3 regions of the Streptococcus australis genome follow, and region 3 is predicted to be linked to each of the others. Evidence: predicted binding sites of a transcription regulator. Region 3 holds the regulator's gene; each other region holds the start of a gene.

Region 1 (8,068 bases), 1.2 Mb from region 3:
TGTGCCTGGTTGGTATTTCACAAGCCATTCAAGATACAATTCACTTGGTTTAGCCCCCTCATGATATGGACGTCCGTCTTCTGTCGTTTTCTTAGTAAATTCCTTTTTACCAAGTGACTCTCCATTTAAGAACAATTCGACGCTTGCAGCATTTGAGAAGGTACGAACCGGAACCTTTCCATCAACCCGCATCTTGCGATCCTTAAGGGTCTCTTCAGTCCAGTTCCAATGTGGTAAAATGCGAACAGTTGGCTTTTCTTTAGCACTATACCATTCACTACGGTAAAGGTAAAAATCATTCTTCGGTAAACCAGCCGTATCGATGATACCAAAGTAAGAGCTCTTGACAGGTGTATTATCTTGGTTATGCCATGGAGTTGGTTCTCCAATATAGTCAATTCCTGTCCAGATAAATTGTCCAGCATAGCCAGCACGATCACGGTCAAAAGTCCATGATTCAGTAGCTGTTCTTCCCCATCCAACACGGTCATTACCATAGTCAGATTGTTCATAATGACGATTTAGACGGTTATCATGTCCAAGGATTTGAGTAGGATTGTAATAAGAATCACGCGTTCTAGTAGCTGAAGAAGTTTCAGAACCATAAATGAGCCAGTCTGGATGAGCACTACGAACCGCATCATAAAAACGTTCACCATAGTTCATCCCCACAGCATCCATGATTTCTGCAAGTTTCAAGAAATCACCTGTCGCTGCACGACTAAATTTATTTTCACCCATGGTGACATAACGTTCAGTATCAATCGCTTTGATAACTGCCTTCAGGCGCTTAGCAGTTTCGATAGAGCGAGGACTACCATTTGCCTCTTCTACCTCATTTCCAAGAGACCACATGACGATCGACGGATTGTTCTTATCACGTTCTACCATTGTTCTAAGATCAAAATCAGACCACTTCTCACCCTTCTTAGCTTCAGGATGGGTTGCATCTTGATCAAAGAACCGTCCATAGTCGTAAGTCTTCTTGCCACCATACCAAGTATCAAAAGCTTCCTCTTGAACCAAAAGACCTAAACTAGCCGCAGCATCAAGCAACTGAGGGCTAGCTGGATTGTGGGTTGTTCGAATAGAGTTAACCCCCATATCTTTCAAGAGTTTTAATTTACGATAAGTAGCCTTATAATTCTCTTCTGCACCCAAGGCTCCATTGTCATGGTGAATACTTACTCCGTGGAATTTCATGCGTTCACCATTCAGAGAGAAACCATCCTTAGCAGTCCAATTGAAATAGCGGTAACCAAATGTATCTTCTGTTACATCAACTAGTTGACCTTCTTTATAAACCTTTGTTTTCAGCACATACAGTTGAGGATGATAACTTTTTGTCGTCCAAAGAGTTGGTTTATTAACTAGGATTGTTTGTCTGAAATCTGCAACTTCATTTTCTGCTAAATTCTTCGTTTCAGAGCGCACTAATTCTGAAACAACCTTACCTTCCTTAGTAAAAATTTGTTGTTCCACAAAGACTTTAGCAGCCTTCTTATCCGTATTTTTAATCTTACTTTGAACCTGTGTTTCAACATTCCCTTCTTTCTGCTCAGCAAGTTTTGGAGTAGTGATATGATTACCATTTTCGGCAACATGGACTTTATCACGATAACTAAGAGTTACATCACGATAAATCCCACTTCCTGAATACCAACGACTACTTGGTTGCTTATTGGTCACTTGAACAGTAATTGAATTTTCACTACCATCCTTGTTTAAAAATTCTGTAATATCATATGAAAAATGATTATATCCACTTGGATAATGTCCTACAAATTTACCATTTACATAGACCTTTGAATCCATGTAAACCCCATCAAAATTGATACGAACATCCTTATTCTTGTCTGCTTCATTTAATATGAAAGTCTTACGATACCAAGCTGTTCCACCATTTAACTGGCCACCTTCATTACGTGCGGGAGACTTGTGATCGAAATCAAAATAAATACTCCAATCATGAGGAAGATTCAATTTAGACCAATCATGAACATCCACATCTTTTTTTGAAAAATCTCCTTGGGCATTTAGTTTAAAATACCAATCTTTATTAAAATCTTGTTTTCGCTCCGATAATAGCTGTTTTTCTTTTTCAACTTCGGCTTTGTTCGACTCTCCAGACAGTGCTTGCAATTTTTCAGAAGAAGGTTTGCGCTCTGTATCTGCTTTTACCTGGTCATTTCCGGAAGTTTTTTTAGAATCCTCTTTCAGTTCTGTTCCAGCTGTTGCTGCAGATTCAATAGGCTTTGGATTTGTCTCTTCAGGTTTCTGTTTGTTCTCAGCTTTGTTTCCTTCTTCTTTGTTTGGAGTTTCCACTTTAGGTCTAGCCAATTCATGACTACCCTCATTAGCAGGTCTAGTAGGTTCCGTATCCTTAGTCACTTTGTCTTCTGTCGAATCAGCTTTTGGTTTTACAAACTCACGCCCACCATTCTCATCAGCCTTTGCGATTGCAGCTGCCACATCATCGGGAAGCTTATCTAAAGGCTGAGCTTGATGAACAATTGTTTCTTCTGTTTGAGTATTGGATGAAGCCACCTCCTCAGCTTGTACAGTTGAAATACCACATATACTGGCCCCAATCATTACAGATGCTGCACCTATTGCAAATTTACGAATGCTATAATGACAACGTTTATCAAAAAGTCTTTTGTTCATTAAAATCCTCATTTCTTTTCCTTGATACAAAGTAAGCGTTTACTTCATTTTAAAAAATAACCTCCTTCTGAATACACAAACAAGTACCAAGTTCGATAATATATTTTATATATTAAATATATCAAAATGCACCTAAAATTGCAATCACTTTCATCGTTTTTTCCTCAACTATCCTTTACCTGATTGTTTTAAGACAATCCGATACACTTTTTTAGTCCACTCTTCCAAACCTTCTCCATCATGGTCAAGATAATACACCCTATCTAGTAATCGACTTGGAATAATATTTTCAAATTGGCACTTATTATGAGTTGGAATAATGCAAATATACAACTCACTTAATAAATTAAGCATGTCCTTAATTTTTGCAACATGGTAACCATCAAAAATATAACCAGGAACTTTAATCAAATCTGTATAGATAAAATGAAAACTTACTCCAGGAATAAACTTATCTTGTAATTCTTTCTCTAAAGGAGCTCGACCTAATAAACGCTCCATCGCCAATCGATAACCAGAACTTGTATTTGACCATCCCAACATGACATAGTCAAAATAATCTTTCGGATCAGATGCAGCATTTCGACTATCCAAAACCAACTCCTCAGCATCTCGACCAAAGGCTTTCACAGCAGATAACAGCTGACCTGTTTTAAAAATAGAAATCGCTGCATCTATTGTCGTAGTATGACTACAGTAGTCTGAAGTCACTAACCTCTTATGTAGATCATAAGTCGAAGCTACTCTTTTATCTGTAGGGGTAAATGGTGGCAGAAAGGGATGCTGACAGATGTAATCTAAAATCTCTTTTTTTAAACAAGAATCAGCACACTCGATACTTGTTTGACGTTTATGAAGTTTTTCGTAAGCTATAAATTTAGCAATTTTTTCTAATTCCCACTCTTGAATATTTGGATAATCAATTAGTGCTAAGTGATATATTCCATCCCATTGCAAACTATATTCTCCATTATAAATTTTTAAAATCATCTAATCACCTCACTTTATTATACAACAAAAAGGAGGGGTAAACCTCCTTCTATCTATTTTCCCTTAAATTCCGCAAAGGTCTGTAAGATTTTAGCTGCCACTGCTGGAGAAGGTTCTCCTTTTAGCTCTAACGTTTCATCTGCATATGGACTAAGGCCAGCAAAATCTCCTATCTGAACAGAATAGAGAGATGTTTTAAACAGTTCAATATCATTTTGGTCATTTCCAAAAGCAATGAAGTTCTCTCCACACAACTTTTCAACAGTTGTCGCCTTATGGGTATCCCAGGGGTTGACATAAAGGCACTTTTCATGGGCATGATAGGACAGATGAGCCTGCCCCAGTCTTTCTAACTGACCAAGCAGGTCATCAAGCAAATCCTCATGCTCTCCCATATAAACGACTACCTTAATCGGAGTACCCAAGTCCTCGAGTTTCTGATGACGAGCTACCTTTAGGGGATCCACGCTAGAGATAAATGGAATCTTCTCCACGATCTGACCACTATAGTCAAAGCAATCATCTGCAAAGAAAGGAAGATTATAGGTCTGGCAATAATCCACTAGCGCCTGATAAACTCTAGCATCGAGATTTCTTTCATAGATAGCTTTCCCCAGATAATAGGCTACGCCACCATTCAAACCTATAACCAAACGCTGACTGAGATCGCTACCTAATAAGCCCAAACAATCCCGATAAGAGCGAGCTGAGGCAAAGACAACCTCATGCCCATAATCTTCAGCCTTTAAAAGAACCTGTTTAATCTCTTCATCTATAGTCATATAGTCAAAAGACAGCGTCCCATCCAGATCAAATACGAATTTCATTTTCTTAGTCCTTGTTTAGTGTACGAAGCGCTGCTTCATAGGTTTGTTCCATTAGCATGGTAATGGTCATAGGACCAACTCCACCAGGTACTGGTGTGATATGACTGGCAAGTGGTACAACAGCATCATAGTCAACATCTCCACAGAGCTTACCGTTTTCATCTCGGTTCATCCCTACATCAATGACAACTGCACCTGGCTTGACAAAGTCAGCAGTCACAAACTTGGCGCGACCGATAGCTACAACAAGAATATCCGCTTGCGATGCTACTTGAGCTAAATCTTTTGTACGGGAATGAGTTAAAGTAACAGTAGCATTCTTGTCTAAAAGAAGTTGAGCCATCGGTTTCCCAACAATATTCGAACGACCAATAACAACCGCATTTTTACCTTCCAACTCAATCCCATATTCATGAAACATCTCCATAATCCCAGCAGGTGTTGAGGGAATCATAACTGGGTGCCCAGACCAAAGGCGGCCCATATTTAGAGGATGGAAACCATCCACATCCTTTTCTGGGTCAATGGCTAATAATACTGCCTCTTCGTCAATATGTTTAGGTAAAGGCAACTGGACCAAAATCCCATGCCAAGCTGGATCTTGATTGTATCTGGCGATCAAGTCCAACAATTCTTCTTGTGTTATAGTTTCTGGAACTCGCACAACTTCACTACGGAAACCAGCCGCAAGAGCTGAACGTTCCTTGTTACGGACGTAGACTTGGCTGGCTGGATTGTCCCCGACCAAAATCACCACCAATCCTGGAACTAGACCTGTTTCTTCTTTTAGTTTGGCAGTATTTTCAGCCAACTGTCCTTGTAACTTAGCTGCAAGAGCCTTCCCATCAATAATCTGTGCCATATTTCTTCTCTTTTCTATCAAATATACTCTATTATATCAAAAAATACCTTGTCATTCTAACACTTCTTGACTAATGGACCTTATAGTCTGAGACTATAAGAAAAAGCCCCTATCTAGCTTTTATACCTATTTACATTAGGTAAATCTGTCATGCTTTCTTTTTAACTTTTGGAGCCGGTAAGAATTCATACATATCCTTGATTAGTCTCGCTAGAAATGACTTATCTTCAAGGTCTTCTAGTAAAATCATCTCCTTGGCTCCTTCATAAGGACGTTCAAGCCTAGTCTGTCCCAGTTGATCCATAACCACCTTCACAGGCTTTAGTAACAAACGATTATCATAGATTCCACCAATAACCTTCTCACGATAATATAGGATATACTCTCCCATCATAGGATGATAAGTAATATCTTCTAATTCAGATAGTTGGTCTAAAATATAAGTCAAATATTCTTTACTAGATGCCATTAGCTACTCCTTATTGGTATAAAACTTCGCAACCCTCTTCATTCTATTTTTCAAGAAGCGCTCAAATTTACCATATTTTGGCAACTGGCTATCTTCAAAAAACGAGGCAAGGAGTTGGATAAAAAGAAAAATAGGCCATTTTTTAAATGTAGTCATGAATAATTATATCATGATTCGATCTCAAATCCAATCCTTTCTATTATTTAGAAAAAATATTGCCAAGAGATAGAGAAATAGCAAGAAATCTTAGTTTTTTCTAGTCAAGTACCCGTTGTTTATGGTAAAATAGTAACGATAAGAAATGGAGGAGAATCATAATGGAATCACATTTGGTTAGAATCATCAACCGCCTAGAAGCTATGACAAAAGATGGCGGAAATCTAAAACGTAATTTTGAACGTGAAGGAGTTGTTGTTGCAGAAGTTGCTTACAGCTATGACGAAGAAAATGGATCACTCTTCACCCTTCGCGATGTTGAAGCACGTGAAACCTATACCTTTGATAGCATTGACTTGATTGCAATGGAGATCTACGAACTCCTTTACTAATAGAATAACAGCAGGGAAACCTGACTGATGAATGAGAATCCTTTTTGTCCCTGCAAATAGGATTTTTTCTTATTATCAGCGGCAGAGATTTTCATAAAGAACTTCTCTCGAAATCTCCCTAGGCCAATCTTTTTACTTGCTTTACACCTTAATCATGCTATAATGAGAGTATAAAACTTTGACTATTTTTGACCTTTTTATTAAGCCAAGAATAAGAATGAAATGAGGTAGATGTATGCTCTGTCAAAACTGTAAAATTAACGACTCAACAATTCATCTGTATACCAATATCAATGGACAGCAAAAGCAAATTGATCTCTGTCAAAATTGCTATAAAATTATCAAAACAGATCCAAATAATACCCTCTTTAAAGGAATGACTGACCTAAACAATCGAGACTTTGATCCTTTTGGAGACTTTTTCAATGATTTGAATAATTTCAGGGTTTCTTCAAATAACGTTCCCCCAACTCAATCAGGTGGAGGATATGGGGGCGATGGGGGATACGGACCTCAAAACCGTGGTCCACTTCAAACACCTCCTAGCCAAGAAAGAGGGCTCCTAGAGGAATATGGTATCAACATTACTGAGATTGCTCGTAGAGGAGATATTGACCCTGTTATCGGTCGAGATGAGGAGATTATCCGTGTTATCGAAATCCTCAACCGTCGAACCAAAAACAATCCTGTCCTCATCGGAGAACCAGGTGTGGGTAAAACAGCCGTTGTTGAAGGTCTAGCTCAAAAAATTGTCGATGGTGATGTTCCCCATAAACTCCAAGGCAAGCAAGTCATCCGTCTGGATGTGGTCAGTCTAGTCCAAGGAACAGGGATTCGAGGCCAATTTGAAGAACGTATGCAAAAGCTCATGGAAGAAATTCGCAAACGCGAGGACATTATACTCTTTATCGACGAAATCCATGAAATTGTTGGTGCAGGATCTGCGGGCGATGGCAATATGGATGCAGGAAATATCCTCAAACCAGCCCTTGCCCGTGGTGAATTGCAAATGGTCGGTGCTACTACTCTCAATGAATACCGTATCATTGAAAAAGATGCTGCCCTAGAGCGCCGTATGCAGCCTGTCAAGGTAGATGAACCAACTGTCGAAGAAACCATAACTATTCTCAAAGGGATTCAAAAGAAATACGAAGACTACCATCACGTCAAGTATACTGATGCGGCTATAGAAGCTGCTGCAAATCTTTCCAATCGCTATATCCAAGACCGCTTCTTACCTGACAAGGCTATTGACCTCTTGGATGAAGCCGGTTCAAAGATGAATCTGACTCTTAACTTTGTGGATCCCAAAGTGATCGACCAGCGTTTAATTGAGGCTGAGAATCTCAAGGCCCAAGCTACACGAGAGGAAGACTTTGAAAAAGCTGCCTACTTCCGTGATCAGATTGCCAAGTACAAGGAAATGCAAAAAAACAAGGTGACCGATCAGGATACTCCAATCATTAGCGAGAAAACGATTGAACACATCATCGAGCAGAAAACCAATATCCCTGTTGGAGAACTAAAAGAAAAAGAACAGTCTCAACTCATCCATCTAGCAGAAGACCTAAAGGCCCATGTTATCGGACAAGACGAGGCTGTCGACAAGATTGCCAAAGCCATCCGTCGTAATCGTGTTGGACTTGGTACTCCCAACCGTCCAATCGGAAGTTTCCTCTTTGTCGGACCAACTGGTGTCGGTAAG
Region 2 (8,068 bases), 1.6 Mb from region 3:
ACCATTAACAGGCTCCATCATCACATCCAGCAGAATCAAGTCATATCCGACAAAATGTGTCAGCTCTAGCTCTTCTATCCAATCAAGCGTCGTCACATCATAAGCATCGAGCTCTAGGACGTTTTTCACCAGTTTCAAAATGCTCCGGTCGTCATCAACCACCAAAATACGATACTGTCTCATATTTTCCATTATAGCATACCTCTAGCGAACATCTTGTTTCAAGGTTAAGAATATAGCAGAGCTCCAAACCAAAGCTAACCAGAACAGCTGTATTCCCAACCCTGATAAATCTATTGAATGCTGAAGCCCTTCATAGTCAAAAAGATTTAGCGTAGCCAGATCGGGCAGGTATTTTGCTTCCTGGATAAAAGTTGCCAATAAACGGCTGAGTCCAATCAGGAGAGGAAAGAGCACCGACATCGGCACAACCCAAGATTGAAATAGCAAAGCGAGGCCCGCAGTTAAAAAAGCCAGAAAAATATTGCTGAGAAGACCAAAAGAGCTGTAATAGAAGAATTTCCCCAGTAAGGACCAGCTAAAGTCTAGGTCAAAACGAGCCAGCATAACAAGGAAACAGCTGCCTATCATGACACTGTAGAGAAACAAGAGCAGCAAGGTCAGAAAAAGGAATTTCCCAGCCAACCAAGCCTTTCTATTTGATACGGTTAGAAAATTCGTTCGCATCCCAGACTTGACAAACTCTTGGGCAAAATAGAGAGAAGTGAAGATGACGATGACAGGCTGCGCCAGATAGAGGGCATGCAAAACCTCGCTCAGAGCCTTCGTCTGACCAACTGCTGTCTGACTGTAGTCAAGATTCATCAGAAAAAATGGAACAGCTACCATAGCCACCAAGGCTGCACCAAGAGCGAGATAGTAAGAACGGAACTTAATCCATTCACTTCTAAGCAGAGCTTTTATCATCAGTAGCGCCCTCCTAAATCCGTCTTCAAAAAGCGCAGAGAAGTCATGCCGCCGATGATTAGTATCCATGCGCCAAGTATCAACAGCCCTTGCAAGGGATTGTTGACATATTGGGAAGTTGGCGTTGCAGTAAACAACTCTCCTGCTGGCTGTGGCAAATAAGCTCCCCAACTCGTGTGAGATGCCAGGTAGTTTCCTAGATTATAGATCTGTGGCACGAGAAAAAGCAGAGGAACTAACATGGTCCGAGCCAATAAACCTAACAAAAACGAAAGAATTCCCAATAGGGTTAGAGATAAGGTTTTCCACAAAATCAGACTCCAAGCAGCCTGATTGAGCAGAATCGGATTAAGCCCTTCCTTTCCTAAAGCCAGATGCATGACCATATAACTAAAGTAAATCGATAAAAAGCTAGTGGTAAGAGAAAAGCAAGCAAAGGTCATGAGTTTTCCGACAAGCAGCTTCAGGCGGTTATTACAGGATAAAAGACTGGTTCTCAAGCTATGAGACTGAAATTCCATAGCCCCCAAAATTCCAGCTAAGATGACCAAAACCATGCCCGCCATAGAAGCCCCATTGAGGCCTAGATACTCCAGTGGGTCAATGGCTTCTGCGAGGCCGGGAACAGTCTCAGGTGTGGCATCCAAGCCGACAGATAAATACTGTCGACCCTCCAGCCAGGATACGGCAGGCACCAAGAGTAGGATGAATGCCATACTCACTCTGAAAGCCTTGGTTGAGCGGATTTTCAACCATTCTGAATGCAATAAGGACATCGTTTCTTTCATCTTAAACCTCCTCTGTCAAATCAAAGAAGAGATCTTCTAGACTGTCTGAATCTTGCAGTACCTCTTCCAATTGTCCCTGCTCAATAATTCGCCCATGATGAATCAAGACTACATCATCTGTCACCATTTGCACCTCTGATAGGATATGAGAAGATAGAAGTACCGTTTTCCCTAAATCAGCCTGCTGACGGATGAACTTTCTAAACCACTTAATCCCACTTGGATCCAGTCCATTAGTCGGCTCATCTAATATAAGAAACTGAGGATCACCCAGCAAAGCTGCAGCCAAACCCAAGCGCTGACCTTCCCCCAGAGACAGGCTTGATAAGAGGTCCTTTCTCTTATGAGCAATTCCAGTCATCTCCAAAACCTCATCAATCCGAGGCTTGGGAATAGCATTGCTCGCCGCAATAATTCGCAGGTGATCATAGACCTTACGATTTGGCAAACCGCCAATGCCATCAAAGGCTGCACCTACCGTTCTGAGTGGATAGGTCATTGACTGATAGGTTTGTCCATCAAAAGTCGCAGTCCCTGCTGTCGCCCGATCTAATCCCAAGAGAATCCTCAAGGTCGAACTTTTCCCTGCACCATTTGGGCCTAGAAAAGCTGTAATCCGACCGCTTCTAGCTGTAAAAGAAATATCTTCTAAAATCTGCTTGCTGCCATGCTTTTTGCAGACTCCTTCTATTTTCACCATATGTTCCATACTGAACTCCTTTATCTTTATTTTCTCCAGTATACCCAATCTAGTTCAGAATTAGTTCAGAGATTAAGCAGAAATTCTAAAAGTTGATCCCACCTTTCAAAAGTCGCTCTAACTTCATTAGAAAGAACTCAGTTTTTCTTTTCCTTTACCCCATTCTTTCTTTATAATTCTGCGAGTTTTGTATGGAGACTTTGTTATACCAAAAAGTCATTTATTAAACTCCATCAAGAGCAGGCTTTATGATATAATGAAAGAAGAAAACTGAAAGGAACGACCATGTCAAAAGAAGTTATTGTTGAAAGTTTTGAACTTGACCACACCATTGTCAAAGCACCCTATGTTCGCTTGATTGGGGAAGAAACAGGGCCAAAGGGAGATGTCATCTCCAACTTTGATATTCGCTTGGTGCAACCAAATGAAGACTCTATCCCTACCGCTGGCCTTCACACTATCGAACACCTCTTAGCCAAACTCATCCGTTCCCGCATTGACGGTATGATTGACTGTTCACCCTTTGGCTGCCGGACAGGCTTCCACATGATTATGTGGGGTCACCATACCAGTGCTGAAATCGCGGCTGTTATCAAGGATTCGCTCAAAGAAATTGCTGAAACCACTACTTGGGAAGATGTCCCAGGGACAAGCATCGAATCTTGCGGAAACTACAAGGACCACAGCCTCTTTTCTGCTAAAGAATGGGCGAAACTCATCTTGGAACAAGGAATCTCAGATGATGCCTTTGAGCGCCATATCATCTAAACACAAAAAGGAACCAGCTTTTTAGCTAGTTCCTTATTTTTTCTCAAAATCTTAAGTTAGGCTTTTTCACGAATGACCAAGACGCCATCTTCCATATCTGCTTCCAGATGTTTGGCATCTAGATGATCCAAATGGAAGTCCGTCACCTTATCACGGATTTGTTGTTCAACTACACGACGGAGAGGACGAACACCCATGACTTCGTCATAACCTTCTTCTGTGATAAAGTCCTTAGCTGCTTGGCTGACCTCCAAATCAATGTCTTTCTTAGCCAAGGTTTGGTTGACCTCAGCCAACATCAAGTCCACAATCTTAGAAAGATCTTCCTTAGTTAAGTGTGAGAACTCGATAACAGCGTTAAAGCGGTTAAGGAACTCTGGACGGAAGAATGGTTTCAAACGATCCATCAATTCTGGTTTATCCGCATCTTCTGTCAAGTTGGCTTCATAGCCAAATCCAGCGTTTGATGTCGCGATAATGACAGTGTTCTTGAAGTTCACTGTATTTCCTTGACCATCAGTTAAACGACCATCATCTAGGACTTGGAGGAGAAGGGTGATTACTTGAGGATCAGCCTTTTCAATTTCGTCCAAGAGAATGATAGAGTATGGATTGCGACGAACACGTTCTGTCAAGGTATTGCTGTTGTCATCATATCCTACATAACCGGCTGTTGTACCGATCAGCTTAGATACAGCTGTGCGGTCACTGTATTCAGACATATCCAAGCGGATGATCGCATCCTTGGTTCCAAACATATCCAGTGCCAATTGCTTAGCAAGTTCTGTCTTACCAACTCCAGTAGGCCCTACAAATAGGAAGCTACCGATTGGGCGATTGCCTTCATCAAAACCAGCACGGTTACGACGGATAGCACGAGCTACAGCTTCAACCGCCTTATCTTGGCCGATTACCTTGTGTTCCAAGCGATGGGCCATATCTTTTAGGCGTTCGATATCAGATGCCCCCATTTGAGACACTGGGATACCAGTCATACGCTCTACGGACTCGGCCACATCATTGACAGTGGCAGTCACTTTCATGTCTTCTGTGTGGTTTTCGACTTTTTTCTCTAATTCTGCAATGCGTGTTTTAGCATTGAGAGCTGCTTCAAAATCTTCTGCCTCCACTGCCTTTTCTTGCTTGTCTTTTTCTGCCTCAATCTCCCGTTCAACAGCATGCACATCTGTTACAGGATGTTGAGCTGCCAAGTGAGCTGCCGTTACATCGACAAGGTCGATAGCCTTATCAGGCAAACTACGTTGAGGAATGTATTGGATCGAATAATCCACTGCTGCTTTCAAGACCTCGTCTGGCAAGATGACATTGTGGTGTTGTTGATAGAGATCACGGATTCCTTGAAGGATTTTGAAAGTATCTTCAGCCGAAGGAGCATTGACCTTGACTTCGTTGAAACGACGAGCAAGAGCTGCATTCTTCAAGATAGTGTTGCGGTATTCATCCTGAGTTGTCGCTCCAATAACGGTCAACTCACCACGGGAAAGAGCTGGCTTGAGAATATCTGCGAGCCCCTTAGAGCCACTATCACCACCAGTGCTACCAGCACCAAGAATTTGGTGAATTTCATCAAAGAAGAGGATAATATTTCCTGCTTCTTTCACTTCGTTGACTAGATTTTGCACATTTTCTTCAAAGCTACCACGGTATTGAGTACCAGCCTCGAGACCTGAGATATCAATGGAAATGATTTCCTTGTTCTTAATAGCAGCTGGAACATCTCCGTTCACAATGGCTTGCGCTAGGCCTTCGACAACTGCTGTCTTACCAACACCTGCATCTCCTACTAGAACAGGATTGTTCTTGGTACGACGTGAGAGGATTTCAGATGTTTCTTGAATTTCCTTGTTTCGTCCGATTACAGGATCCAACTTGCCCTCACGAGCTTCCGCTGTCAAGTTACGGCCCAGTTTAGCAAGGACGCCGTCTTGTTTCATACCTGAAGCATGTTGTTGCATTTGCGCATCAGATTCTGCATTTCCTGGTAATTTCCCAGTTGCACGATACTGAACAAATTCCTCAGGTGTCACTTCTCGTCCATTAATCAAGTAGCGACGGTTTTCAGAACTGTACCCTCGCATACCACCCATCAATTGATTAAATAAATCATCCATGTTGTTAAAGTTATTAAAGTTGTTGTTCATATTTTTTACCTCATTTATTGTTTATGATTTGCGATCTCTGATATTGACTATCTTTGACCTTTGTTTTAAAAAATTTAGACTAGCTATCTGACTACTCTACGTATAATTTCTGGTTTTTCTTTTTTAAATAAGCCTTTTATCATCTTCTTTTCAAAGTCTGTTAGATTAAACATAGGCCTCACCCCTTTCTCGGGATTCTATACCTCATTCTCAAAGACTAATTCGTTGAAAATGAGCCTTTTAAGGAATTCATTTTCCTTATGTTTCTACTATATCACATTGGTCAGTAAAAGTCAATAACTTTTTGACCAAATTTGACTAATTTTTTTAAAATTTTTCAAGGACGCAAAAAGCCAGTCATATCGACTGGCCTTCTTATTATTCTAATTGAATATTAGCTCAATGCATCATCCATTGAAAGAACTTCGTGGAAGACACGTTGTGTCAATTCAGTTTTTTGTTCTGGTGTGAGGTATTTAGTGTTTACACAGTATCCAGAGATACGTACGATAACGTCTTCACCTGACATGATCTTTTCGTAAACATCGTTCAAGTCCATAACGTTCAAGTTAACGTGTTGTCCACCATTTTCGAAGTAACCATCAAGGATTGTTACCAAGTTATCAACTTGTTCGTCACGAGTCTTACCAAGAGCACGTGGTGATACTTGAGTTGTCAATGAGATACCGTCAGCCGCATAACTAAAGTCAAGACTCGCAAGTGAGTTCAAGTTTTGCAACCATCCACCTTTAGCTTTGTTAGATGGGTTAGCACCTGGTGAGAAGAATTCAAGTTTAGACAAGTTCACAGAACCATCTTCGTTGAGGTATACACCTTTGTGGACTGGTGAGTTACCAGTTTGTTTAGAGTAAGCAACGTTAGATGTGATTGTCAAAAGTGATACTGTAGCTTCTGCGTCTTTGTATAGTTTGTGGCTACGTAGACGAGTTGTATAAGCTTCGATCAACCATTCTGCCAATTCGTTTGAACGTGGGTCATCTTCACCCCAACGTGGGTATTCACCGATTGTTTCGTAATCGTAGATGTAGCCATTTTCGTCACGGATTGGTTTAACTGTAGCGTACTTGATAGCTGACAATGTATCAACTGTATTCGCAAATCCACAGATACCGAATCCCATGTTAGCGCGTTGTTTAGTTGGCAAGAAGGCCATTTGAACAGCTTCGTAGTTGTACTTGTCAGTCATGTAGTGGATGATGTTCAAAGCATCTACGTAAGTGTCAGTCAACCAGTCAAGAGATTTTTCGAAGTTGGCTTTAACTGATTCAAATTCGAGAACTTCGTCACGGATTGGTTCGATGTCAAATACTTTGTAGTCTTTGTGAACATCGTCGTAACCACCATTCAAACCAGTAAGAAGGGCTTTCAACACGTTTACGCGAGCACCGAAGTACTGGATGTTGTGGCGTTGTTCTTCGTTTTCTGGGTCAAGTGGTGACACACAGCATGAGATACAGCTCATCTCTCCGTATCCGTCTTTAGCCATTGTAGTTACACCTTCGTATTGGATAGAAGAGTGTTTGTGGCTCATATGCATACAGTAGCGACGGAAGTTGTATGGCAATTTGTCAGTCCAAAGAACTGTCAAGTTTGGCTCTGGAGAGTTACCGATGTTATCAAGAGTGTTCAAGAAACGATAGTCCATCTTAGTAACACGGTGACGACCGTCGTTACCCATACCAGCCATAGAAGTTGTGATGAAGGTTGGGTCACCTGAGTATAATTGGTCATATGCTTTTGTACGAGCAAATTTAACTGTACGAAGTTTCATAACGAAATCATCAACGAATTCTTGGATTTCTGATTCAGTAAATGTACCACGAGCAAGGTCACGTTCTGCAAAGATGTCCAACACGATTGGCACACGACCTAGAGATGTAGCAGCACCGTTGATTACACGGCAGACAGCCATGAAGGCGATATTAACCCATTGGATTGCTTCTTTAACGTTCATCGCTGGTTTGCGAACATCAACTCCGTAAAGATCACCCAAGCGAACAACTTGTTGCAATGCTTGGTATTGAAGGTTGATTTCTTCACGAAGACGGATTGTTTCTTCATCAATTTCTTCGACCGAGTTCCAGTCGTTTACTTTTTCTTGCATCAAGTAGTCTGCACCATAAAGAGCAAGACGTGCGTAAACACCGATGATACGTCCACGTGAGTATGCATCTGGAAGACCAGTTACAGTGTGAGCGTGGCGAGCACGACGGATGTTTGAAGTGTAGGCACGGAAGATACCGTCGTTCACTGTTGTTACGTATTTAGTGAAGATTTCGTGAACAGCTGGATCTGGTTCGTATCCATTTTCTTTCAAAGTAGTTTCAGCCATACGGATACCACCTTTTGGCATGAAGTTCAATTTGAAGAGTTCATCATTTTGGATACCGAAGATCACTTCGTTTTCTTTGTCGATAAATCCAGCAGGAATATCAGCAATAGATGTTGGACGAGTGTCCATTGGGAAACGAGTTTCTTCGTAGTGAGCCTTAGTTTCTTCTACAATCTTTTTGATGTGAAGTGAACGTTCTGTTGGTCCAGCAAGGAAACTTTCATCACCATCATAAGGTGTGTAGTTAGCTTGAACGAAGCGAGAAACGCTTGCTTTTTCTTTCCAATCTACGCCTTTGAAGCCTTCCCAAGCTTTGTCAAAAATGTCTTGTGCTTCAACAACTGTCTTAACAACCATGTTAATGTCCTCA
Region 3 (8,068 bases):
GATATTTCCTTCTCTTCTAGCAATGCGATACAAAGCGGTCAGCATCTTTCGGTAATTTCCAGACGTCATAAAAATGACATAGGGATGATCTTCAATCAAACTGCCCGTAAATGTTAGCATCATCATTCCTGTTCCAAAAGCGATGAAAGGAACTTCTAATAGGGGAAATCGTGAAAAGAAAGGTAGAATAAGAGTTCCAATAAATAAAGGGAGCAGCATCTTAACCCGCCAGTAGGCCGTTTTGCGGTATTCTTTCATGTGCAATGCAAACAGAAATCCTAGAGAAAAGAAAATAATGGAGCAGAATCGTAGCATCGTATTGATAACATTTGAGTCGTGCCAATCAGATATCAATAGGAGAATATTCCCTGTCTGTGTCGCTACCAAACTATGGTATTGAATATGGCAAAACACATCCAAAGAACCACCTACAAATCCAAGAAATACTCCCATCAATCGTGTGTTTTGAGGTAAGATTAATTTATCCGCCATGTATTATCACTCGTTTTCCTTTGATTTTTTTATTATACCACTTTCTCTTGGAGAAACTAAGTGAAAAACAGTTGACTCACTCTTTTACAGAACGATTTCTAGTAAGAGTTAAAACACCAAATTTTATTATTGAATCAAGGCAACGCTTGAAACTTTACCATCCGCACCTGCTGTAATTTGGATGATTTTTCCTCCACCGATTTTGGCATTATACTTGCCATCATCAAGAGTGTAAGAGTAGCCTCTGATAGAATAGTTTTCTTTCTTTCCATCTGCAGTTTCTACTATAAATTGGCCCCCTGATGAAACCGTAATGGTTTCGCCATTCGCTCCCTTCCAGTTGCCTGCTGCAGCTGAGAAGTCACCATCCACCATGGTTAAAACTCCCTTGTAGCGTTTGTTGTGTTCTGCTTGCTTGTCTTGAAGTTTGCGGTCAGTTGTTGGATCATAGTTTGACTGGTTAGACTGGGCTTGAGAACCTTGCTGAGTTGATGGAGCCTGAGAAGGGGCTGGTTGACTAGGAGTTGCTTGTTCTTGTCTTGATTCAGGTGCTGGTTTCGCTTGTGACTGATCTGGCGTTGTAGAAGACTGACCTGAAGATGCTTGAGATTTTTCAGATGAAGCTGAGCTTGAAGATTTTTGAGTCTTGCTTTCTTTGTTAGAAGAAGCTGCTTTGGAACTTGATGATTGGCTTGTCTTTGCAGAGCTGCTGGTTTGAGTGGTTTCGTTTTTATTTCCACAAGCTCCCAGTAGCAAGGTAGAAGCCAATACAGTCGCTGCCATCAATTTAATATAGGTTTTCTTTTTCATTTTTCTACTCCTTTGTAACATTTTTGAAATGTTAAGAAATCTTTTTGTAACATAATTGTAACATTAGACCTTGAATCTGTCAACTATTTAGAGAAACTATTTTAAAAAATTTCTCTCTACTATCTCTATTCGTAATCGAAACGAAAAAATAGAAAATTTCTTAGATTAAGTCCTATTTTTTACATCATCCTTGCGTAATCGCTTGCATCGTCTTGGATAAAGGGCTACAGTACTATTGAAATAAGATAAAAACATCTAATAATTGGAAAATAAAGAGGTCGGGAACTTTGTCCCGACCTCGCTTTTTATTTCAATCGATAGGTTTTTCTTGGTTTCTTTTTAGGAACTCGTTTGAGTCCGACTTCTTCTACATATTCGCCGTATTTTACGAGAAAGTTATTGCTGACAATTGGGCGACCGGGGTTGATGAGATTGACCAGTTCAGTCCCTTCATAGACGGTGAACTCCTCCTCCAGCAGATAAAGGAAGGTAGGATTCCAGTCAAGTCGCCCTTGGATTCGTTTGATAGATTCTTGGATAATGGCATAATGGTCAAAGGCGAAGGCTTGCTCGTCCAGCTCCACTCCCTCTAGGAAACATTTGCCTGTCTGAAAGTCGACATCTACAAAAACGACATCCTTGGCATCGTCACCCGCCTGAACGAGGTCTAAGGCACGACTAGGCAGGTACACTAAGTGAGCAATGGTCACTGTCCAGCCCCGTGGATCACGCCCAGGGGTCGATACGGTCATCAATTGCTCGATTTTTTCCAAAGGTAGATCGAGATTGACTTCTTCTCTCACTTCGCGCTGACAGGCATGTGCAGCATCTTCTCCCTTATCCATAAAGCCTCCAACCAGAGCCAAACAGTTTTGATAAGGGTGAGCCTTGCGACGGATTAACAAGAGCTTGATTTTTCCTTCGACAAAGCAGTAGGCCACCATATCCACCGTCACACTTGGTTTTTCATATTGAGGGAGTTCCTGCTTGTAGTACCAGTCTAAAAACTCCTCCTGACTTGCATGAATTTCATAATATTCTTTTTCCGTCATCCCTGCTGGAATCTTCGTGTCTACCATTTTAAGCCTCCTTTCGAACTGCTTTGGTCCATTGGTACCATCCCACTAGACTATTGAGTGTGTAAACCCAGTACATCCCTTGGATATGGATATTTTCACCCCACCAGAGGTAGATACTAAAGAGATTTGTTGCAATCCAGAAAATCCATTGCTCACGGTAAAGACGCGTCATCAAGAGCTGACCAACACCATTGGTCGCATCGGTAACACTATCACGGAAAGGGCGAGCACTATGGATACTTTGGTAAGCCAAGCCCATACCAATCCAAATGATAGCAGTCAAAGTCAAGTACTTGAGCCAATCAAGTACAGATAATTTCTTAGCTTCAAAGTGGAATTCTTCTGGTTTTCCTTGGTCATTGATACGATTGGACAGCCAAGCATAGAGACCAATCGGCTGCATGACAAAGAAGTAAACAGTCGTCAAAACTTCTCCGTAAAAAGTCGCATTCATGGCCAAAATCAAATAGATAGCTGAGTTAATAGCCCCAAAGAGATAATTGCTTGCACGCCCTTCTGCTACCAAGATGACACAGACAATCCCAGTCCAAGATGCAAACAAGCTCAGCAAGTCATGGCTTTCTGTATTTTGTGTAAACTCTAAGATCAAAGGAACACTTGACAAGGCGATGAGATACAACCACTGCAAAAGGCTACGACCGACAAAGAGATCTTTCCAGAGCAAACGCATGGTTCCTGCAAAACCGATCTTACGGGCTTCTGCATGGACATTTTTAAAGTTTTCGATAAATTGTGTGATTTTTTTAGTTACTGTTTTCATCATTTTCTCCTAATCTGCTTGGTAAATGGCATCAATAGCCACTTTGGCTGCTTCATAATTTCCTAGGTAATCCTCAGCAAGATAAACTAGTGGAATGGTGGTTAAATATCGCTCTCTCATCTGGTCCAAATGCTGGGAAAAACTGTGACGAATATGGTCTTCTGCCATGGTCATATCTCTAAACCCGTCATTGACATAGGAGCCTACAGGTTGCACAAAGAGAATCAAGTCCCATTTTTCCTTAGCCAAGATCGAAACAAAGAGATTGTCAAAGGTTTCTCCTGATAAGTCCTCTTGATCCTCAGCCTCCATGTAGTAGTCATAATAACCCTTGGTTACCAAGGAGTTGGTATCAGCTATCACTAGGCCTCGATTGGCATTGCTATCAATTAATTTTGAGGTCTGGTCATACTGTCCCAACAGGAGATAATAGTAATCCTTTGGAGTCAATTCATCGTCGCGGACATTGTTTTTGATCTGGTACTCACGCGCGTATTCCAGACTAACGGGCACATCGTAATACCTTGCCAAATCCTTTGCTAAAGTGGTCTTCCCATTGCTGGCACTTCCCATAATCAACACTTTCTTTGTAAACTGACGACGGAAGGGTTGAGCGATGTATTTCCAATATTTGCTTGGATTTTCTCGAATCATAGTCGCTGAGATACCAAACTTTCTTTCTTGCAAGACAGTCTCAAAGCCACGTTTAGCTAATTCTTGCTGATAGCCTGCTTCTCCTACAAAGAAGATTAGTTCTTGCTGGTTTTCATCATAGGAAATCTCCGCTAACATCTGGTCCAACCACTCCTGCCAGCCCATAGGGTAACGGGGAAGGTTGGTCTCATCCAGCTTGCAGACAGAGGTCAAATCGTCATCACGAAAAGCCTCTCGGATATAGCGAAATCGTTTTTGAAGACTTAAACCTACCTGCTCACCTCGGTCTCCCTCGTAGCCTGAAACGACTACCCAGACCTGATCACACTGACGCTTTGCTCGCTGGATTAAATCGATATGCCCCTGATGGAGAGGGGCAAAGGTCCCAAATACTACTGCTATTTTCTTTTTCATACACGCTTTCTTTTTTATAATTTTCTATATTTTTGTTTTTCTATGTTTTTATTATATACTATATTTTTGTGTTGTCAATAGTTTTTATTATTTTTTATAAAAAGGTTCCAAAAAAAGAATCAGGATTGCTCCTGACTCTCCATTTTTAAGAAATATCAAATTTTAATTGACCAGCTTTGACACCAATCTTGAGAGTCTTACCTGCTACCAGTTCTCCCTTGAGAAGGAGTTCTGCTAACTTGTCTTCCACCTCTGTTTGCAGTGTTCTGCGAAGTGGGCGGGCTCCCATTTCTGGATTGTAACCGTGACTAGCTAGCAACTTCAGTGCCGAAGTCTGCAGTTTCAAGTCGATGCCTTTCTCTGCTAAGCTAGAAATTAATGGTTTAACCATGATCTTGACAATTTCCTGCATGTGGTCGCTATCCAAACTGTGGAAGACCACCTTTTCATCAATACGGTTGATAAACTCTGGTCGATAAGCTTTTTTCAACTCTTCGAAGATTCGTTTTTCCATATTTTCCTGGTCAAAACGAATGTCCTTGGCCCCAAAACCAACTGTCTTATCATCGCGAAGAGCCGTCGCACCAAGGTTTGATGTCATGATGATAATAGTATTTGAAAAGTCAACCTTGCGCCCCTTGCTATCTGTCAAGACACCGTCGTCCAAGACTTGCAAGAGGACATTAAAGATGTCTGGGTGGGCCTTCTCGACCTCATCAAAGAGAAGAACGGAGTATGGTTTGTTGCGAACCTTCTCAGTCAACTCCCCACCTTCTTCGTAGCCCACATAACCCGGAGGCGCTCCGTTGAGACGGCTGGCTGCAAATTTCTCCATATACTCACTCATATCAAAGCGGATAAGGGCTGATTCGTCATCAAAGAGAACTTCTGCCAAAGCCTTGGCCAATTCGGTCTTACCGACACCCGTTGGTCCCAGGAACATAAAGGAACCAATCGGACGTTTGTGACTGCGAATACCTGACTGGTTACGACGAATCGCACGGCTAATACTTGAAACAGCTTGATCTTGACCGATGACACGTTTGTGGAGTTCTGCTTCCAAGTTCAGATATTTCTTAGCATCTGTTTGCGTCAGTTTTTGGACTGGGATACCTGACAAGCGGCTCAAGGTGGTCAAAATATCAGATTCTGTCACCAAGTCTTTATAGACAGGCAATTCTTGTTCTTTTGCGATTAGCTGACCTGCTTGTTTCCACTTACCATCCATCAAGGCCTTGTCAGCTGGACTCAAGTCGGATTCGTCTGCTTTCACATGCTTTGCCTTATTTTGCACTGTTGCCGCTGCTTCGTCCAAGAGATCGATAGCAGAGTCTGGCAAGTGACGACTAGTCAAGTAACGATGAGCCATCTTGACAGCTGTTTCAACCGCTTCATCTGTGATTTGCACACGGTGATGTTTCTCATAAGTCGCCTTCAAACCCTGTAAAATAATCATACTGTCGGTCACGCTTGGCTCTTCAATCGTCACTTTGGCAAAACGACGAGAAAGGGCCGCATCTTTTTCGATGTGCTTTTGGTATTCTTCCTGAGTGGTTGCACCAACAGTTCTCAAAGTTCCACGAGCCAAGGCTGGCTTCAAGATATTGGCTGCATCCAGAGTCGAGTCAATACCGCTACCAGAACCCATGATGGTGTGGAGTTCATCGATAAAGAGGATTACTTTGCCATCTTCCTCAATATCCTTGATGATATTGTTCATGCGCTCTTCAAAGTCACCACGAAATCGTGTTCCCGCAACGACATTCATCAAATCAAGTTCTAGAACACGCATCTTTGCCATTTCCGTAGGTACATCCCCACTAGCAATACGCTGGGCAAGGCCAAGGGCCAGAGCTGTTTTCCCGACACCAGCATCTCCAACCAAGACCGGATTGTTTTTGGTCTTTCGACTCAAAATCTGAATCATACGTGAGATTTCCTTGTCACGACCGATAACTGGCTCTAACTTGCCAGAGCGCGCTTGCTCCGTCAGGTCATGCGTGTAGTCCTCTAGACCACCACTTGGATTCTGTGGCATGCCCATCATATTGGCCATGGAATTTTGCTTATCAGAAACCGTGCGATGACGTTGACGCAAAGCCTTGAGGTCTTCACGAGTCCAACCAGCACGTTCCTCTAAATTGCGACGAAGAGCAGCAATTCTGACCTGATCTTTCTGGTCTTCATAAGAAAAGCCTGCTCTCTCCAAGATGCGAGTTGCCAAGGCATTGCCGTCATGCAAAATCGCATAGAGGACATGCTCTGTCCCTAGCACCTTTGCGTGGACCACTGAGGCCACATACTCTGCTTCTGCAAAGAGAACCTCCAAACGATGGGAAAAGGGCAATTCCGTAAAGGTTTCGTCTTGGCTATAGTCCGTTTCAGTCAGTTCTAAAGCAACCTCTTCTAAACGGTCCATCTCGTATGGGTAATCATTTAGAGTCGCACCTGCCACACTGTAACTGTGATTGGACATGGCAATCAATAAATGCCAAGACTCTAGATATCGAGCTCCAAAATGGCTTGCAACCATGTAGGCACTTTCGATACATTCATTCAATGCTTTTGAATAGTTCATCTTACTTCTCTTTTCTATCTACCTCTTGTAATAGCTGTCGGAGCATATTGGCACGGACAACTGAGGATTCTTCCCCTAGGACACGATCCGTTGCTACTGAAGTCAGCAAGGTCATCTCCTGCTTGGTCATCAAGTCCTGCTCAACCAAAAGCTGGAGAATATCTTCATAAATCTCCTGACTAACTCGCTCACCAATCGAGTAAAGCAAATCGCGGAGCATCTCATGATGATTGGAAAACTCAATCCGGCCTATGCGAATGTAGCCTCCGCCACCCCGCTTGCTCTCAACCAAGTAACCTCTGCTTTCAGTAAAACGTGTCTTGATTACATAGTTGATCTGACTCGGCACAACCTGAAAGGTATCTGCCAACTGGCTCCGCTGCAATTCCACGATACCAGATTGGTCTAAAATTGCCTTGATATAGGCTTCGATATGATCTGATGTATTTTTAAATCTCATAGTAAATCAAACTCCTTCTTTGAACCTTGACTATCTTTGACTATTATACCGAAATTTTTGATTTTTTTAAAGGAAAAGGGAGCAAGTAAAGAATAATCTTCACCAACTCCCTATTTTTCTAAGTATTTAATCCCAATTCCGCCAAGATTTGACGCTTATAGGCAATTTTTTGGACTTCCTTGTCTTCGCTCTGGGACCAATCTAGTTTAACTTCAGAAACAATCTGTCCAGGCCGATTTTTTAGAATATAGATGCGGTCACTGAGGTTGAGGGCCTCCTCGATACTGTGTGTGATGATGAGTGTCGTCAGCTCTAGTTGCTTGTGAATCTCCAGATACCAAGCGTGAAGTTCCATCTTGGTCATCTCATCCAAGGCACTAAAGGCCTCGTCTAAGAGAAAGAGTTTGTGCCCGAAAAGGTAGGTGCGGAGTAAGGCCACACGCTGACGCATCCCTCCACTGAGTTCGTGAGGATACTTGTCCCTTACAGCTGTCAACTGGAAGGTCGCAAGAATTTCATCCGCTCGGGCAATGGCTTCTGCCTTATCAACCTTTTGAATCAAGAGGGGCAGGATAATATTGCCAAGGACTGTCTTATGCTCCAAGAGGAGATCCTTTTGTAACATATAACTCACGCGACCTTTGGGATTTTCCTCGCCGTCAAGGACAATTCTTCCCGACTGGACCTCTAAAATCCCTGCGATTAGATTAAAGAGGGTGGTTTTGCCTACACCACTAGGACCTAGGATAGAAACCACTTCACCCGAAGTCACCTGCAGGTTAATATCCTCTAAAATCTTA

The links. Region 3 encodes CtsR, which represses protease genes until heat stress. Its sites were predicted from a motif close to TTGGTCAAAAAAGGTCAAANA; they were not measured.
Region 1: a site for CtsR is predicted at 6,539-6,559, ahead of FGK98_RS03300 (ATP-dependent Clp protease ATP-binding subunit). Genes of this name have one in related genera too.
Region 2: a site for CtsR is predicted at 5,625-5,645, ahead of FGK98_RS01575 (ATP-dependent Clp protease ATP-binding subunit). Genes of this name have one in related genera too.

Annotation. Positions count from the first base shown of each region.
Region 1 is NZ_LR594040.1:675,113-683,180, reverse strand. It holds gene FGK98_RS03330 (SIALI-17 repeat-containing surface protein) at 1-2,667, opposite strand, end outside; gene FGK98_RS03325 (phosphate ABC transporter ATPase) at 2,836-3,657, opposite strand; gene FGK98_RS03320 (HAD hydrolase family protein) at 3,711-4,484, opposite strand; gene FGK98_RS03315 (bifunctional methylenetetrahydrofolate dehydrogenase/methenyltetrahydrofolate cyclohydrolase) at 4,489-5,346, opposite strand; gene FGK98_RS03310 (TfoX/Sxy family protein) at 5,495-5,815, opposite strand; gene FGK98_RS03305 (DUF1797 family protein) at 6,133-6,363, shown strand; gene FGK98_RS03300 (ATP-dependent Clp protease ATP-binding subunit) at 6,599-8,068, shown strand, end outside.
Region 2 is NZ_LR594040.1:275,894-283,961, reverse strand. It holds gene FGK98_RS01600 (response regulator transcription factor) at 1-192, opposite strand, end outside; gene FGK98_RS01595 (lantibiotic ABC transporter permease) at 205-927, opposite strand; gene FGK98_RS01590 (lantibiotic ABC transporter permease) at 927-1,715, opposite strand; gene FGK98_RS01585 (ABC transporter ATP-binding protein) at 1,717-2,424, opposite strand; gene FGK98_RS01580 (S-ribosylhomocysteine lyase) at 2,701-3,183, shown strand; gene FGK98_RS01575 (ATP-dependent Clp protease ATP-binding subunit) at 3,240-5,345, opposite strand; gene pflB (formate C-acetyltransferase) at 5,740-8,055, opposite strand.
Region 3 is NZ_LR594040.1:1,874,952-1,883,019, forward strand. It holds gene FGK98_RS09615 (YoaK family protein) at 1-492, opposite strand, end outside; gene FGK98_RS09620 (hypothetical protein) at 619-1,302, opposite strand; gene FGK98_RS09625 (NUDIX domain-containing protein) at 1,608-2,381, opposite strand; gene pnuC (nicotinamide riboside transporter PnuC) at 2,383-3,162, opposite strand; gene FGK98_RS09635 (AAA family ATPase) at 3,172-4,230, opposite strand; gene FGK98_RS09640 (ATP-dependent Clp protease ATP-binding subunit) at 4,376-6,808, opposite strand; gene FGK98_RS09645 (CtsR family transcriptional regulator) at 6,810-7,268, opposite strand; gene FGK98_RS09650 (ABC transporter ATP-binding protein) at 7,387-8,068, opposite strand, start outside.